DNA from 2 places in the Clostridium zhoujianii genome. Region 1 is predicted to be linked to the other one. Evidence: riboswitches for the same ligand, from Rfam matches in the RefSeq annotation. Region 1 holds a riboswitch; the other holds the start of a gene.

What was found. A riboswitch is a leader RNA that binds a small molecule or an ion and turns the genes downstream of it on or off. The one in region 1 is predicted to bind fluoride.
Region 2: another riboswitch for fluoride. It lies ahead of ACSYT2_RS02615 (voltage-gated chloride channel family protein); the one in region 1 lies ahead of ACSYT2_RS17225 (cation:proton antiporter).

The regions. Positions count from the first base shown of each region.
Region 1 is NZ_JBPUTF010000005.1:81,245-89,937, reverse strand. Features, by position in the region: gene ACSYT2_RS17235 (hypothetical protein) at 5-310, opposite strand; gene ACSYT2_RS17230 (cation diffusion facilitator family transporter) at 654-1,556, shown strand; fluoride riboswitch at 1,602-1,661, shown strand; gene ACSYT2_RS17225 (cation:proton antiporter) at 1,729-2,910, shown strand; gene ACSYT2_RS17220 (metallophosphoesterase) at 3,036-4,619, shown strand; gene murQ (N-acetylmuramic acid 6-phosphate etherase) at 4,860-5,771, shown strand; gene ACSYT2_RS17210 (PTS lactose/cellobiose transporter subunit IIA) at 5,784-6,104, shown strand; gene ACSYT2_RS17205 (hypothetical protein) at 6,147-6,476, shown strand; gene ACSYT2_RS17200 (PTS sugar transporter subunit IIB) at 6,603-6,911, shown strand; gene ACSYT2_RS17195 (PTS sugar transporter subunit IIC) at 6,964-8,229, shown strand; gene ACSYT2_RS17190 (DUF871 domain-containing protein) at 8,322-8,693, shown strand, end outside.
Region 2 is NZ_JBPUTF010000001.1:577,644-586,336, reverse strand. Features, by position in the region: gene ACSYT2_RS02640 (urease accessory protein UreH domain-containing protein) at 1-213, opposite strand, end outside; gene ACSYT2_RS02635 (hypothetical protein) at 345-620, opposite strand; gene ACSYT2_RS02630 (sensor histidine kinase) at 760-2,127, opposite strand; gene ACSYT2_RS02625 (response regulator transcription factor) at 2,128-2,826, opposite strand; gene ACSYT2_RS02620 (DUF3784 domain-containing protein) at 3,113-3,445, shown strand; fluoride riboswitch at 3,488-3,547, shown strand; gene ACSYT2_RS02615 (voltage-gated chloride channel family protein) at 3,651-4,952, shown strand; gene ACSYT2_RS02610 (ABC transporter ATP-binding protein) at 5,051-6,883, opposite strand; gene ACSYT2_RS02605 (ABC transporter ATP-binding protein) at 6,888-8,615, opposite strand.

The DNA of each region.
Region 1 (8,693 bases):
AGAATTAACAGATTTCATTATCTAAAGATTGAGCACACTTTCTACTTTTTGCAATGCTACAATCAAGAGAATTCAAAGACTTTTCGATAGAGATAAGAAGTTGCTTTTCTTCAGCAAAAATACCACCACAGATACACATAACTCTTACTAAGTTTATTAGGTTAGCACGTGCAGCTGCTATATCAGCCTTCATATCACATAATTCATTATTAATACAATCTATATCATTACAAACTGAATTAGAGCAAGTAGATTCTTTGCATTCACATTGATTATCATTAAAATTGCAACACTCATAAATATTTTCCATTAGTAAAACCTCCTAAATACTTTAAGAACAATTAATAATATATACTATGTTAGTTATTGAATATCTGTTACATATTAAAATAAGGTAACCAAATAAATTAATTATTTATTTAAGCAATAGTAGTAAGATGTAATGATGAAAAACACAAATGATATTATATGAAGTTAAAAAAACAATATAGTACTAATAAACATAAAAATAGGTACTAATATGTTATTTCAATAAAATGTAACAACTACAATTACCCAATAATAGTAAAGAATTTACCCCATTTTAGTTAGTTGTTTGTCCATTTTTAACAAGATATAATGGTATTAGCAGAAATTTGATTGAGGTGAAACAGATGAAAGTGGAAAAAAGCATACTTAAATTTTCAGCAATTGGTGCTTTATTTTTCGCTGTACTTGGAATAGCATGGGGTGTAATGATAAAATCAAGCATGATTATGTTTGATGGATTATATTCATTAATAAGTTTATTTTTATCCATATTAGCAATATATATAACTAGTTATATAGAAAAAAGTGATTTTGAAAAATTCCCATTTGGTAAAGGAATACTAGAACCTATAACGGTGGCATTTAAATCAATAGTTTTAATTGTAATGTGTAGTATTACATTTACTAATGCATTTAAAGAGGTATTAGCAGGTGGTAATCCTGTAGATACAAGTTTGGCCTTAGGGTATTCGATAGTATCAACTGTTGGATGTGCATTCATATACTGGTTTATGTATAAAAAGGGTAAAAGGTTATCTTCGGATATACTAAAGGCAGAAAGTAATCAATGGCTTATGGATACAGTTTTAAGTGCAGCAGTTCTTGTAGGATTTATAATTTCATTTATATTAGGAATGACTTCTATGGCAAATTTAACAAGGTATGTAGACCCAGTGATGGTAATATTAACATCGGGATTATTTATTAGGGTTCCTTTAGTTACTTTAGTTAACAGCCTTAAGGAAATAGCTAATGGAAATGCGGATAAAGAAATTAATGATAAAATATATACTATAGTTAAGGATATAGAAGAGGAATATAACTTCGAAGATTCTTACACAAGAGTAAGTAAAATCGGAAGAGAATTAAGAATAGAAATAGATTTTGTCTTTAATGATGATTCAAATTTAAATGAGCTTGAAGAGATGGATAGAGTTAGAGAACAGGTTTACAGGAATATGACAAATATAAAACTAAAAAAATGGTTAAATGTAAACTTTACTGGAGATAAAAAGTGGGCTCTTTAATAGTCTATAGACAAAATAAATAATAACTGATAGGATAAAAGAGTAAATTAAATAGGCGATGGAGTTCGCCATTAAACGCTAAAAGCTAATGACTCCTACAAAATAATGGTAGTAATATCTTTATTTTGTAGGATTTTTTTATGTTTAAAATAATTAAATTTTGGAGGATTTTATGGCATTAAGTTTAGCAATAATAATTATACTGGGACTAATTTTAAATAAGGTTTTTGAAAAATTAAGACTTCCAGGAATTTTAGGAATGTTATTTTTGGGGGTAATTATAGGACCTTATGTACTTAATTTAATTAATCAAGATATTCTAAAAATATCACCAGACTTAAGGAAGATAGCTCTAATAGTTATATTATTAAGGGCAGGACTTGGTATTAAAAAAGATACATTAAAGGAGATAGGGCCTACAGCTCTAAAGATGAGTTGTATACCTTGTATATGTGAGGGATTTGCTATAGCAGCAGTAGGAAAGGTTATATTAGGAATTTCCTTTATAGAAGCTGGGATGTTAGGTTTCATAATAGCAGCAGTATCACCTGCAGTTGTAGTACCTCAAATGTTAGGATTCATTAATAGAGGAAAAGGAAGTAATAAAGGTATACCAACAATAATTTTAGCAGCGGCCTCTATAGATGATGTTTTTGCTATAACAATTTTTTCAACATTCTTAGGTTTTTACGGAGGAGAGAATATTAATATTACTGGAAAGTTACTTGGAATACCAATATCAATAATTATAGGATTAGTAGCAGGGGGGATTATAGGGATAGCACTTACTACTATATTTAAAAAATATCATATAAGAGATACAAAGAAGACCTTAATGATTTTAGCGGTGGCAATAATACTTACAGGAATCGAGGATATTTTAAAAGATATAATACCTATGGCAAGTCTTCTAGGAGTTATGACTATAGGATTTGTATTGTTAGATAAATATCCAAAGGTAGCAAATAGATTATCTGAAAGGTTTAATAAGGTTTGGGTATTTGCAGAGATAATATTATTTGTTCTAGTGGGAGCAGAAGTTAATATAAATGTTGTATTACATTCAGGTTTACTTGGATTACTTGTTTTAATATTAGGTTTGATAGCAAGATCAATAGGAGTTTTTATATCATTGATTGGAACAAATTTAAATCTAAAGGAAAGATTATTTTGCATTGTAGCATTTTTACCCAAAGCAACTGTTCAAGCAGCCATGGGTGCAGTACCACTAGCAGCAGGTGTTGCATCTGGTGAATTAATATTAGCTATAGCAGTACTAGCAATAGCTGTAACTGCACCATTAGGAGCCTTGGGAATTAAGTACACAGGAGAAAAGTGGCTTAAGAGTAATTAGCTAGGCTGTTTCCTTTATCAATTTAACATAGCTTTTACAGGGGGATAACACTATTATTAAGTGTTATTAACAATGGATAGTTAAAATATAGTTGTGTGTTAAATATAGATAAAGGGGATGGGAAAATGAAGGGTAGAAAAATACTAACAATGCTTTTAGCTACATGCATAATTTCAACAATAGGTGGGATTAGTGGTAATGTACAAGCGAACACCAATACATCAATAGAAAGTATAAGGAAGGTAAATGCCACATTCTATGGGGATACAACCTCAAGTAAGGGATTTACTTGGTATACAGCAAAGGAATTTGGTAATAGTAACTTACAAATAGTAGAGAAAGTAGGGGGGAATCCCGACTTCACAAAGGCAAAAAAATTTACTGGAAGAAGCTCAGTGCCAACAAATTCAAAATCAGAACTTCTTCATAAGGTAGAAGCAACTGGACTAAAGGAAGATACTAATTATTTTTATAGAGTTGGAGATGAGGAGAAGAATAATTGGAGTGAAGTAGGAACCTTTAAGACAGCACCGAAGGGTGGAGCGTTTACATTCATAAATATAGCGGACACCCAAGCAAAGACTGAGGAGGAAGCAGATTTATCAGGTCAAACAATTAGAAAGGCATTCAATACTGTTAAAAATGCTGAATTTATTTCATTAAATGGAGACTTGGTAGATAGTGGTAATAAAGAGGAACAATGGGATTGGTTATTTGCTCACTCACAAAGCAATCTATTAAATACTACATTTGCACCAGTAGCAGGAAATCACGAAAAGCAGAAAAATTCATTTATTGATCATTTTAATTTAAATACTCCCCAAGGCTCAGATACAACTACAGGGGCATATTATTCATATGATTATTCTAATGCTCATTTTATAGTTTTAAATAACAACGAGAATTCAGATGAATATGCAAATTTTACTACAGGCCAAATTGAATGGATGAAGAAGGATGTTAAAGCAGCTAAAGAAAAGGGTGCTAAATGGATTGTTGTAAATATGCATAAAGGGCCATATACAACATCTAATCACTCAACTGACTCAGATATAATGGGTGAAAATGGAGTAAGGAACAAGGTAGCGCCAATTATGGAGGAGCTTGGAATAGACTTAGTCTTGCAAGGACATGATCATATATATTCTCGTACTAAGGCATTAAAAAATGGAAAAGTAACAGAGGAATCAAAGATAACAGAAATTGTTAATGGGCAAAGTGTTGAATACTCAGTAAAGCCTAATGGAACTATATATGTAACGCCAAATACAGCGGGACCAAAGGTATATTATAAGAATAAGGAGATAGATAAATCATACTATGATTTATTTGATAGAGCAGATGAACATCATGCAGCAATATATGGTCCAGACCCAAGTGATGCATCTAGACCTGTTCGTTCACAAATTCAAAATTTTATGGGAATAACTATTAATGGAGATAAGTTAACTGCAACAGCTTATGAGATAGATCAAAGTAAGAATAATGCAGAGCCTTATATTGTAGATAATTTTGGGATATCAAAATTAGAAGAAGCGTCCCAAGTAACACCAAAGGAGGAGAAGCCAGCAGTGGAGACAATTAGTACTGTAATAGAAAAGAAATCGCCAAAGACTGGAGATAATAATATGTTATCAATAATAATACTTATGGCTTCATCAACTATATTAGCAATACTAACTTTAAAGAAAAAGGTTAGAAAAGCTTAAAATATATTTGATAATAGGGTATGCCTATATAATAGACACTAGTAACAAATGTGTTTATTGTATAGGCTTTTTTCTGTTATAAATACTAGGAATTTGATTGATAATATAAGGGAGTGAAATTTAATTTCAAAAAAATATAAAATTAAATTTTATTTTTTTCAAATAATACTTGAAATTAAATTTTAAAAGTGATATTATGAAATCGTAGACAGAGAGAACTTACTTAAAGGAGTTGAGAATATGGCAGAAATAAATTTGAATAAGTTAGTGACGGAAAGTGTCAATAAGAAAACATTAAATATAGATGCTATAGAGACTATAGATATGGTAAAGATGATAAATGAGGAAGATAAGTTAGTTCCCCTAGCTGTAGAAAAAGAATTACCTCATATAGCAAAAGCCATAGACAAGATTGCAGAAAGGTTAAAAAGAGGCGGTAGACTTCTATATATAGGAGCTGGTACTTCAGGAAGACTTGGAATATTAGACGCCTCTGAATGCCCACCAACATATGGTGTATCTGAAAATTTGGTTCAAGGAATTATTGCTGGAGGATATGAAGCAATTTTCAGAGCTAAAGAAGGAGCGGAGGATTCTAAAGAACTAGCAGTAAAAGATTTACAAGAAAAAAATATATGTTGTGATGATGTTGTGGTTGGATTAGCTGCATCAGGGAGAACACCATATGTAATTGGTGGTTTAGAGTATGCAAATGAAGTAAAAGCACTAACAATATCAGTAACTTGTAATGGTGAATCAGAATTATCGAAGGTATCTCAGATATCAATTGCACCAATAGTTGGACCAGAAGTTATAACAGGATCAACTAGAATGAAAGCAGGAACAGCCCAGAAGCTAGTTCTGAATATGCTATCAACTGGCGCAATGATAAAGTTAGGAAAAGTATATGGAAATCTTATGATTGATGTAAGAGCTACTAATGAAAAACTAGTTGAAAGATCAAAGAGAATTATACAATCATGTACAGATTGTTCAAGAGAAGTAGCAGAAGAATATTTTGAAAAAAGTAATAGAGACGTAAAAATAGCAATATTTATGATTCTTACAAGCATAGGTAGAGAAGAGAGCATTGCTATATTAAATGAGAATGAAGGAAGAATAACTAAAGCACTTGAGGCTTTAGAGGGATAGAGGAGAAGTAAAATGGCTAAATTAGATATGGATGTAATTATTTTTGAAATTATCAGTCATGGTGGAACAGCAAAGGGAATGGCTTATGAGGCATTACAAGCTGCTGAAAAGGGAGACTTTGAAGAAGCAGATAGATTATTAAAGGAAGCTGATAAAGAACTTTTAGAGGCACACCATATTCAAACAAGTATTATTCAAGCAGAAGCTGCAGGGGATAAAACTGAGGTGTCAGTATTATTTGTTCATGCACAAGATCATTTAATGACTGCTATTGAAGCAAAGACATTAATTGAATGCATGATAAGGTTATATAAGAGACTGGACAATAAGTAGAAAATTATTAGAAAATGTAATAATCAAAGGGGGCATCAATTTATGGCAAAAGTGATTAATAAAAAAAAGTTGGTAGCTAAGACTGATTATGATATTCCAATGTTTAGTGTGAAGAGTGCTATGATTATTATTTTAGCAGGAACTATATCAAGTTTATTTGTTCCCTTTATATTGGGCTTTATTGGAATAGATAGAAATATATCTATAGTTATAGGTAATGCATTGATTTTAGGATTTGCATTATCCTATACAAGATTCTTTGTAGAAACTAAAAGAGGTTTTTGTAAAAAATTCTGGAATACTTACGCAGGATTTGGAGTTGCTTTTGGAGTGATATCATTCTTTTGGATGTATCTACAGACATATATTTAAAATAATATTTCATATAATTAACATAATTATATGAAATATTATTGCAAAAGTTAAGAAAAAGGTGTATTATAAAAATATAGTAATAAAAAATTTACATTAAAAGAAAACGTTTAGGAGGAAGAATTTATGAAGGTATTATTTGTTTGTTCACAAGGTATGTCAAGTGCTATAGCAGTAAATGCACTTAAAAAAGAAGCAGAAAAGAATGGTATAGATATGGAAGTGTTAGCAGTTAGCACTCAAGAGTTTGAAACAGAAGTTAAGGCAGGATATGATGTAGCGATGGTAGCTCCACAAATTAGACATCGTTTTGAATATCTAAAGGAGTTTGCTGCAGAAGCAAATGTTCCATGTGCCCTAATTCAACCACAGGCTTATAGTCCATTAGGTGGGCCTAAGTTATTAAAACAAGTTAAGGAAACAATGGAAGGGTAAAACAGCTAGTCATTATATCTTAATATATAAATAATAAACGAGGGGGAAAAAAATGTTAGATAAGTTTACTAAATTTTTAGATGAAAAACTTTCAACGCCAATGGCTAAGTTAGCCGAACAAAGACACTTACGTGCAGTTCGTGACGGTATTATTGCAACATTACCACTTATTATTGTAGGATCATTTTTCCTGATTATTGCATTTCCACCATTACCAGAAAGCTGGGGAATAACAGCTTACTTAAAGGCTAATGCTAGTACAATACTTTTACCATATCGTATGACAATGTATATAATGACCATGTATGCGACCTGGGGTATCGGTTATAGTTTAGCCAAATCCTATAAGTTAGATGGAGTTACCGGTGGAGTTTTAGCTTCTATGGCATTCATGCTAACTTTAGTACCTCAAGTAATTGAAGGTTTCGGATTTATGATGCCTATGGCTAACATGGGTGGAGGCGGAATGTTCGTTGGTATTATAGTTTCTATAATCGCTGTAGAAGTTCTAAGATTTACTACAGTAAAGAATATTAGAATTAGAATGCCAGAACAAGTTCCACCATCAGTTGCTAGATCCTTTGAAGCATTAACACCAACTGCCATAGTTATATTCTTAATAGGTTCAATAACTTACTTCTTAGGATTTGACTGGCATAGTGCAGTATCAAAGGCGGTAGCGCCATTAGTATCAGCAACAGATACATTACCATCAGTTCTTATACTAGTATTATTAGTTACATTCTTCTGGTCATTTGGTATTCATGGAGTATCAATTGTAGGATCATTAGCTAGACCATTATGGTTACAAATATTAGATGCTAACACTGCAGCTCAAGCAGCTGGAGAAGCATTACCAGGAATCGCAGCAGAACCTTTCTTCCAATGGTTTATATGGATAGGTGGTTCAGGATGTACTATAGGATTAGTAATATTATTAGCTACAATTACTAAATCTTCTTATGGAAGAACTTTAGGAAAAGCAACATTAGTACCAGGTATATTTAACATAAATGAACCAGTAATATTTGGAGCACCAATAGTTTTAAATCCAACACTAATAATACCATTTATTATTGCACCAATGGTTACTGCAACAGTAGCATGGTTTGCAACAACAATGGGATTAGTTAACGCAGTAGTTGTTACAGCACCATGGACATTACCAGGACCAATAGGAGCATTTTTAGCTACAGGAGGAGACTGGAGAGCTTCCGTATTAAATATAGTATGTATAATTATAGCTATAGTTATCTACTATCCATTTGTTAAGATGTACGATAATAAGTTATTACAAGAAGAGCAAGTGGAAGCTTAAGATATTTTATAATGGACAATTAACAATGGGGCAAATGCACAGTTGTTAATTGTCCATTTTCAAATTAATAATAGTATATGGAGGAGACTTTAATGGGAAAGTTAGGAATATCAATTTATGTAGAAAAGACTACAGAGAAAGAAATATATGATTATATTGATAAAGCTTACGAGCATGGATTCAGTAGAATATTCTCATGCTTACTTTCAGTAAATGATACAAAGGAAAATATCGTTAATAAATTTAAGGGTATTAATGATTATGCTCATAAAAGAGGATTTGAAGTTATAGTTGATGTAAGTCCAAGAGTATTTGATGAATTGGGGATTAGTTATAAAGACTTAACATTCTTTAAGGAAATAGGGGCGGATGGATTAAGGTTAGATGCTGGATATACAGGATCAGAAGAATCATTAATGACTTTTAACCCACAGGGATTAAAAATAGAAATAAATATGAGTAAC
Region 2 (8,693 bases), on a different contig from region 1:
TTTCTCAACACTGTAACCTATTAACTTTATCCTTTCTTTAATCCAACTTCTTTGGCAAAGCTCACTATCATACTCAACTATTACCTCTTGAGCCCTATGATTTGCTTTTACACTAACCACACCTTCAAATTTTATTAATGATCTTTCTACCTTCCCCTCACAGGAAGTGCATGTCATGTCATAAACTTTTATTTTTTCCCTTTTAGTACTCACTTTGCCCCCCTTTAATAGAATTACTATCCTCTAAAAATAAAGGAGAAATACTCTTATCTTAGATTATTTCTCCTTCTTAAAGCTTCTTCTGTATGTTAAATTTAATATCATCCTACCGGATTATTTAATTTTTATACATCTCTATTATTAGTATCCTGCTTTGAATTATCGCAACATCTTGACTCTTTATTTCCTCTAATCATCATTAAGATCATGAAAACCATCATGATTGGACATATAAATGGTGCTATTATCGATAATACTCTACCTGCGTTAGTACTAACTTTTGATACTAAAGGTAAAAGTCCTACTATAAGTATAGGTAGTCCACAGCATAGAACCATATGTAACATATGTTTCAATGAACTATGCTTCTGATTTCCTTTCTTATCTCCATGACAATTCATACATACCTCCTATATTCTTTTAATATCACATAACAATTGTTAATTATTATCCTTCAATTATTTTTAAATGATAAATAATTTACTCTAACTGAATTGTATATAATTTATATGAAGAACATATGAAGAAAACTTAATCACTTTATATTTTACTAAAGTAAATTTTAAAAGCAGCACCTTTCCCCTCTTCACTTTTAACAGTAATCTTTGCATGATGAACCTGTAATATACTTTTTGCTATAGTTAAACCAATTCCACTTCCTTCTATTTGACTTCTGCTTTTATCCCCTCTATAAAGTCTTTCAAATACAAAAGGTAAATCTTCTTTTTTAATCCCCACTCCATTATCTTTTACTTCTACTATAATATTTTTGCCTTTAATATATAAGCTAACAAAAACTTCCCCATCTTTATTAGTAAATTTAATTGCATTAGATAATAAGTTAATAAATACTTGTTTTAATTTATTTCTATCTCCGGTTATTCTGTAATCCTCATTCTCTGCAATTCTACATATCAATTTAATTCCTTTATTTTCTGATATTCCTTCAAAATCCTTGCATATATCTATAAGGATTTCCTCTAAATTTATTGACTGAAAATTAAACTTTATACTTTCAGATTCAAATTCTTTTAAAATATTCAAATTGTTTAGAAGTTCTCCAAACCTTATTACCTCATCATTAAGGTAATTTAATCTTTCATTAGTAACAGGAAAGACACCATCTATCATAGCTTCAAGATTGTTTTGCAATATATTTAATGGAGTTCTAATCTCATGGGATATATCAGAAACTAATCTTTTTCTAAGGGTATCTTGATATTTTAATTTATCAGCTAGTATGTTAAAACTCCCTCGTAAACTTTCTAATTCTTCAATATTACTTTCAATATTTGACTTAGTATCAAAATTGCCTTGTGATAAGTTCACTGACATATTTGCTACCTCCTTAATTGGTCTTGAAAACTGCTTTGAAAAATAAAGACTTATTACTATAATAATTAGAAGTGTTAGAATACCACTAGCAATAATGCTTTTATTTATTGATATCTTAAAGTTTATATCCTCCTCAGATAGAAGTATGGATGAATAATGTCCAATTTCTACATATCCTACTACCTCTCCTTCAGATTTAATTTCGAAAGTTTTAGTATTATATACCCCCTTATCTTTCACCACCATTGTGTTTAGGGTATTATTAGCTTTTAAAGTATTAGGATCCATGCCCCATATAAGTTTTTTATTATTATCCATTAGGGATAAACAATAATTTCCCATATGTGCCTCATGTATTAACTCACTGCCAGAACGCTCATCCCAAGTCCCTTGACTCTTATATACTTCTTCAAAAGAAGCAACTATTCTTTCATATCTTTTCTCTTGAATATTTGATATGTATTCATTAAATTTACTGTTTATTGTTATATTTACAAATAGGGCAATTAGTAATATTGCAGCTATAGAGCAAACTACAAACAAAATACCTAACCTTCCTCTTAATGTCCTCATTTAATTCTCACCACCAAACTTGTAGCCTACTTTCATAACTGTAATAATATATTTAGGATTCTTCCTATCCTCTTCTATCTTCTTGCGAATATTTTTTATATGTACATCAACGGTTCTATCGTATCCCTCAAAATCCATTCCAAATACTTTACTTATAAGCTGTTCTCTTGATAAAACTTTTCCCTTATTTAATATAAGTTGATATAATATATCAAATTCATTTGGTGTGAAAGATACTTCTTTATCATTAATCTTTACAGTTCTTTTATCATAATCAACACTCAATCTTCTATCATTAAATAACAAATCCGAGGTATTATTTAAAGTATTATTGCTTGTATCTAATCTCCTAAAGAGTGCATTAACCCTAGCTGTCAGTTCTCTAGGACTAAAAGGCTTAACTAAATATTCATCTGCACCTATATTAAATCCATCTATTCTATCTTCTAATGACCCTTTTGCTGTTAGCATAAAAATATGGGTATCTGAAGTTTCTCTTATAACTTTGCATATTTCTTCCCCTCTTATGTCAGGAAGCATTAAATCAAGTATTATTAATTTTATTTCCATTGACTTGAAAATTTCTATACCTTTTAACCCTTTTGTAGCACAGTATACTTCATATCCTTCTTTCTCTAAGTATGCTTTTAATACCTCTGCTACTCTTTCTTCATCTTCAATTATTAAAACCCTATCCATCCCATTTCACCTCACAATTAATTTCAACTATTATAAAATTACTTAAATCTACTTATTAAAAGTACATTATATCAATTTAATTTAAAGATTATATGAAGATTGTTTACAAACATATAGCCTCCATATATTATAAATCTTGTATACAAATATTGGAATATATATTGATCAATTGCTATTTAAATAGGTGTCCACTAATTCCTTGCAAAATAATTTAAGTAGAATATGATACAAGCTATAATAAGTTATATAAAACCATAGTTTATATAACTTAATTTGAGGTGATTTTATGATTGGTGTAATATTAATGATTAGTTTATTTATCCTCATTGGTACCATGTTCTCATTTGGTAAATGGTCCTTTTTAATAGCAGGATTTAATACAATGAGTGAAGAAGAAAAAGAAAATTATGACACCTTATCCTTGTGTAAATTTATGGGTAAATTTATGTTTATGATTGCTTTTTGCATATCATTATTCCTGTTAAGTGATATTCTAATGATGAAAATATTATTTAATATTGGAATTACTCTGTTTATTGCTTCGATAATATTTCTACTAGTATACTCCAATACAGGAAACAGATTTAAAAAAAATAAGTTTTCCCTTCATATATTATAAACCTATATACAAATCTCAGAATCCGTGTTAATATTATTAAATAAAACTGGAGGCGATGGAGTTCGCCATTAAATGCGTAAAGCTGATGACTCCTACAAAATAGCAATTATTATAATTGTTATTTTGTAGGAGTTTTTTGTTGTTTACTTATACAAAATATATTTATTAATCAAGTCTCTTAGGATAAATGAAAGGAATTTATAATATGAAAAGTAATAAAAAAGAAATATTAAATAAGTTGAGTGCTAGTGCAATTTTAAGTCTATCATTTATAAAATGGATTGTTGTTGGCACAATAGTTGGTATTTTTACTGGATCTACTGCAGCTCTCTTTTTAAAAAGCCTAGAGCTAGCTACAGATTTGCGTATGAAATATACATGGCTCCTATTCTTTCTTCCACTTGGAGGTGCTCTTGTTAGTCATCTATATGTAAAATACGGCAAAAGCTCTTCGAAGGGTAATAATTTAATTATTGAAAAAATAAATGATGGTATTGGTAACGTCCCTTTTTCTATGGCACCTTTAGTTTTCTTTGGAACTGTTATCACTCATTTATTTGGAGGTTCTGCTGGAAGAGAAGGTACAGGTGTTCAAATAGGTGCTAGTATAGCTGAAGCTATAGGTAAATTATTAAAGTTAGACAAGGTAGATAATAGAATTATACTTATGGCAGGAATAAGTAGCGGTTTTGCTTCTGTATTTGGTACACCCCTTGCAGGTACAATTTTCGGACTTGAAGTTGCTGCACTTGGTCTTATGAGTTATGAAGCTTTAATTCCAGCTCTTACTGCAAGTATTGTTGGAGATTTCATGGTGTCTTTCTTAGGTGTGCATCATACTCACTATAATGTTGTAGGAATTCCAGAATTAACATTAACTACAATAATTAAAGTGATCTTTGCAGCAATTTTATTTGGCTTAACTAGTAAGCTATTTAGTGAATTAACCCACAAACTAAAAGAATTATTTTCAGAAAGATTCAAGAATCCAGTAATAAAGAGCTTTATTGGAGGTATACTCCTTATAGGTTTAGTATATTTAATTGGAACAAGAGACTTTCTTGGATTAAGTACACCACTTATTTCTGAGTCATTTACTGGCCATGTTCCTCCTCTTACATTCTTAGGAAAACTTTTATTTACTTCTATCACTTTAGGAACTGGTTTTCAAGGAGGAGAAGTTACCCCATTGTTTGTAATTGGCTCAACTCTTGGAAATTCTTTATCAAATTTACTCCATATGTCTCCTTCATTTTTGGCAGCACTAGGACTAATAGGAGTTTTTGCTGGAGCAACCAATACTCCAATGGCTTCCTTTGTATTAAGTTTAGAAATGTTTGGTTCTAAAGGACTTATTTTTGTATTTATTACTTGTGCCGTTAGCTATATGTTTTCTGCCCATACTGGCATATATCTTTCACAGAAAATTGGAATTAGTAAAAGTAAACTAATTGAAGTAGAAGATAATTCAACACTTTTAACTTTTAGATCAAAAAATAAAAAATAAGTATATCTAATGTAACCTAAAACAAAGACTCTTATATCTCTTTTTAAGCCTACTCCCTCTGGGAGCTTTAGCCTTCAAAGAAATATAAGAGTCCTATTTTATATTACATCTTTACTTACTTCAAACTGACTGTAATAAAGAGAAGCATAGAATCCATCTTGGGCTAGAAGACTTTCATGATTTCCTCTCTCCACTATATCCCCATCTCTTACAACTAAAATCATATCTGCATTTTGGATAGTTGATAATCTATGAGCTATAACAAAGCTTGTCTTATCCTTCATAAGTCTTGTTAAAGCCTTTTGAATTTCCACCTCTGTTCTTGTATCTACACTAGAGGTAGCTTCATCTAATATCATAATTGCAGGACTTGTCAGCATTGCACGAGCAATAGTTAATAGTTGCATCTGTCCTTGAGATATAGTAGATGTCTCACTAGAAATTACAGTGTCATACCCATCTGGAAGTGTACGAATAAAATGATCACAGCAAGCTGCTTTAGCTGCTTCTACAATTTCCTCTCTTGTAGCATCCATCTTACCATAAGAAATATTTTCAGCTATTGTTCCTTTAAATAACCAAGTATCTTGAAGTACCATACCAATTTGTCTACGTAATTCACTACGAGGAATATCAGTAATGTTAACACCATCAATTGAGATTGCTCCACCATTTAACTCATAAAAACGCATAATTAAATTAATTAATGTACTCTTACCTCCACCAGTTGGTCCAACAATAGCTACCATTTCATTAGGTTTTACTTCTAAATTCAAATCCTTAATTAAAGTTCTCTCTGGTGTATATCCGAATTTTACATTCTCAAACTTCACTCTTCCATGAGATATTGTAAGGTTACTAGATTCCTTATCTTTAACTTCTTCCTCTTCATCTAGGAATTCAAAAACTCTCTCAGCTCCAGCTATAGCAGATTGTAGTGACATAATAACATAAGCTGCTACAGTAATAGGTTCAGAAACTTGGTTTACATATTGTAAAAATGCTTGAATACCACCTAAGGAAATATGACCATTAATTGTCATAATCCCCCCTACAATTGCTGTTGTAACAAAACCTAATTGATTTAAAAGTCTTATAGTTGGATATATTGCAAAATCAACAAACTGTGCTTTTCTATTTGCTTCAAACTGATTTTTATTAAGCTTAGAAACTTCTTCAATAGTATCATTCTGTTGATTAAACACCTTAATAACAGAATTACCTGAATAAACTTCTTCAACTTTACCACTTAATGTATCCATTGCCGCAAAGTTCTCTGCATAATAGCGTTGACTAAGTTTAGATACAAAGTTTGTTGCAATAGTACTGATTGCTAAGAATATAAGAACTAAAATAGTTAATTTGGGATTTAATAAAAACATAGCAATAATAGTAAATGTAATTGTTAAAGCAGAAGTTATAAACTGCATGAATCCTACTTGCATAACTAATGATACTTTTTCAAGGTCATTTGTAACCTTACTCATAACTTCTCCTGTTTTGTGAGTATCAAAATAACTAAGTGGAAGTTTATTTATTTTTTCACTTATCTCCCTACGTAGAGATAGTGTTAAATTTTCACCAACGCTAGCAATTATATACTGTTGCATATATGTTAGTAAGGTATTAAATATAGAAAGTCCTACTAATATTAAAATTGGCATAGCTAATGCATTAGTCACAGTTGATAAAATGCTCATAGATCCATCAAAAACACGTATTGCATTTACTAGGTTATCAATAGCTTTTCCAATCATAAGTGGTATGGCTGCATAAGCTGCACTGCTAAGTATTACTGATATACCTACAACTAGTAGCTTTTTATACTGGCTACCTAATCTCTTTGCTAATCCCTTAATTGTCTTTCTTGTATTTTGAGGAATATCTTCACTGGATAATATATCCTTATCTTTCTCATCATTTTTCTTCATAGATTTAAACCTCCTTTACCTTCATCTGACTGTTTGCAATAGCCTGATATACAGAACAATTTTTCATTAGTGTCTCATGATTTCCAATACCCACAAGTTTTCCTTCATCCATTACAAGGATTTGATCTGCATCCATAATTGTGCTTACTTTCTGAGCAATTATTATCTTAACTGCTTCTTTCATATTTTCTTTTAATGCTTTACGAAGTTCAGAATCAGTTTTTGAGTCTAAAGCAGAAAAACTATCATCAAAAATATACACTGGTACTTTCTTTATAAGTGCTCTTGCAATAGCCAAACGTTGTTTCTGTCCACCTGAGAAGTTAGATCCACCTTGCGAAACTGGTGCTTCTAGACCCATAGGTAATTTATCTACAAATGATTCTGATTGAGATATCATTAATGCTCTCTTCATATCTTCTATAGTTGCTTCTTTATCACCCATTCTAAGGTTGTCCTCAATTGTTCCACTAAACAAGAATGCCTTCTGAGGAATATAACCAATTCTATTTCTTAATTCTTCTTGTGGTAAGCTTCGTATATCTACACCACATAAATTAATCTCCCCCTCATCTATATCATGCAATCTAAGAAGAAGATTCGCTATAGTACTCTTACCAGAACCAGTACTTCCAATAATAGCTATTGTTTGACCTTCATTACAAGAAAATGATAGATTCTTTATAACTGGTTCCTCTGCTCCATGATAGAAGAATGATACCTTTTTAAATTCTACAACTGGTGCATTAACTTTTACTTCTCCTTGTTTTGCCTTTGAATCTTGTATTTCAGAATTCATATCTAATACTTCTTTAATACGATCCAAACATGATTTCATTTTTGGAAGGGTAACACTAGTTGTTGTAGCTAGTATTAGATAACTTAATGTAATAATAGAATACTCTGTAACTGCTGTAATTTGTCCTATTTCCATAGTACCTTTCATAGATAGTACTCCACCTAACCAAATCATAGATGCCATAGATAATCCAATTATCAACCATATGCTAGGATTTAAAACAGCAAATAGCTTATTAAGCTTTATCATATCTCCAGCATACTTCTCAAAAGCTTTACTAGATCTACCTTCCTCATACTTTTCATTCCCAAAAGCACGTATAACACGTATACCAGTTATCGCCTCTCTAACTACTTGATTAATACGGTCTAATCTTGCCTGAACTCTTTGAGAAATATAATTTGATTTCTTAAGTACCACTCCAGCAAAGAAAATAAAAATAACCACACTTAAAATGAGTATTAATGATAGTGGCACACTAGTATATGATGTCATAACAATAGATGCCCCAATAATTAGTGGCGTTGGTACTATTAATTGAAAGATCAATCCAAGTGTCTGTTGAAGATTAGAAATATCTGCAGTTGTACGTGTTATCATTGATGAAACACCAATAGTATCAAATTCACGAATAGATAATTCCTGACTCTTACGGAAAACCTTATCTCTCATGTCATAACCAAAAACTGCTGCTAAATCAGCTGAATAATAGCTTCCAAGAACTGCTGCAACAGTTGTTGCTAGTACAACTATTAACATTTTCCATCCTATATTAAGAATTGCATCCATATCACCTTTTAAAATTCCATTGTCTACAATACCAGCAATTAGAAATGGAATTAGTAATGTTCCTACCGCTTGACCTAAAAGCATAAGCAATGTTATTGCTACTTTTTCTTTTCTTTCTTTTAGGAAGATTTTTAAATATTTCATATTTTACCTCCATTATGTCAATAAGTTTGCAGAAATTTTTCTCAAGTGTTAGTATAAAGGTTAAAGTGACTTTAATGT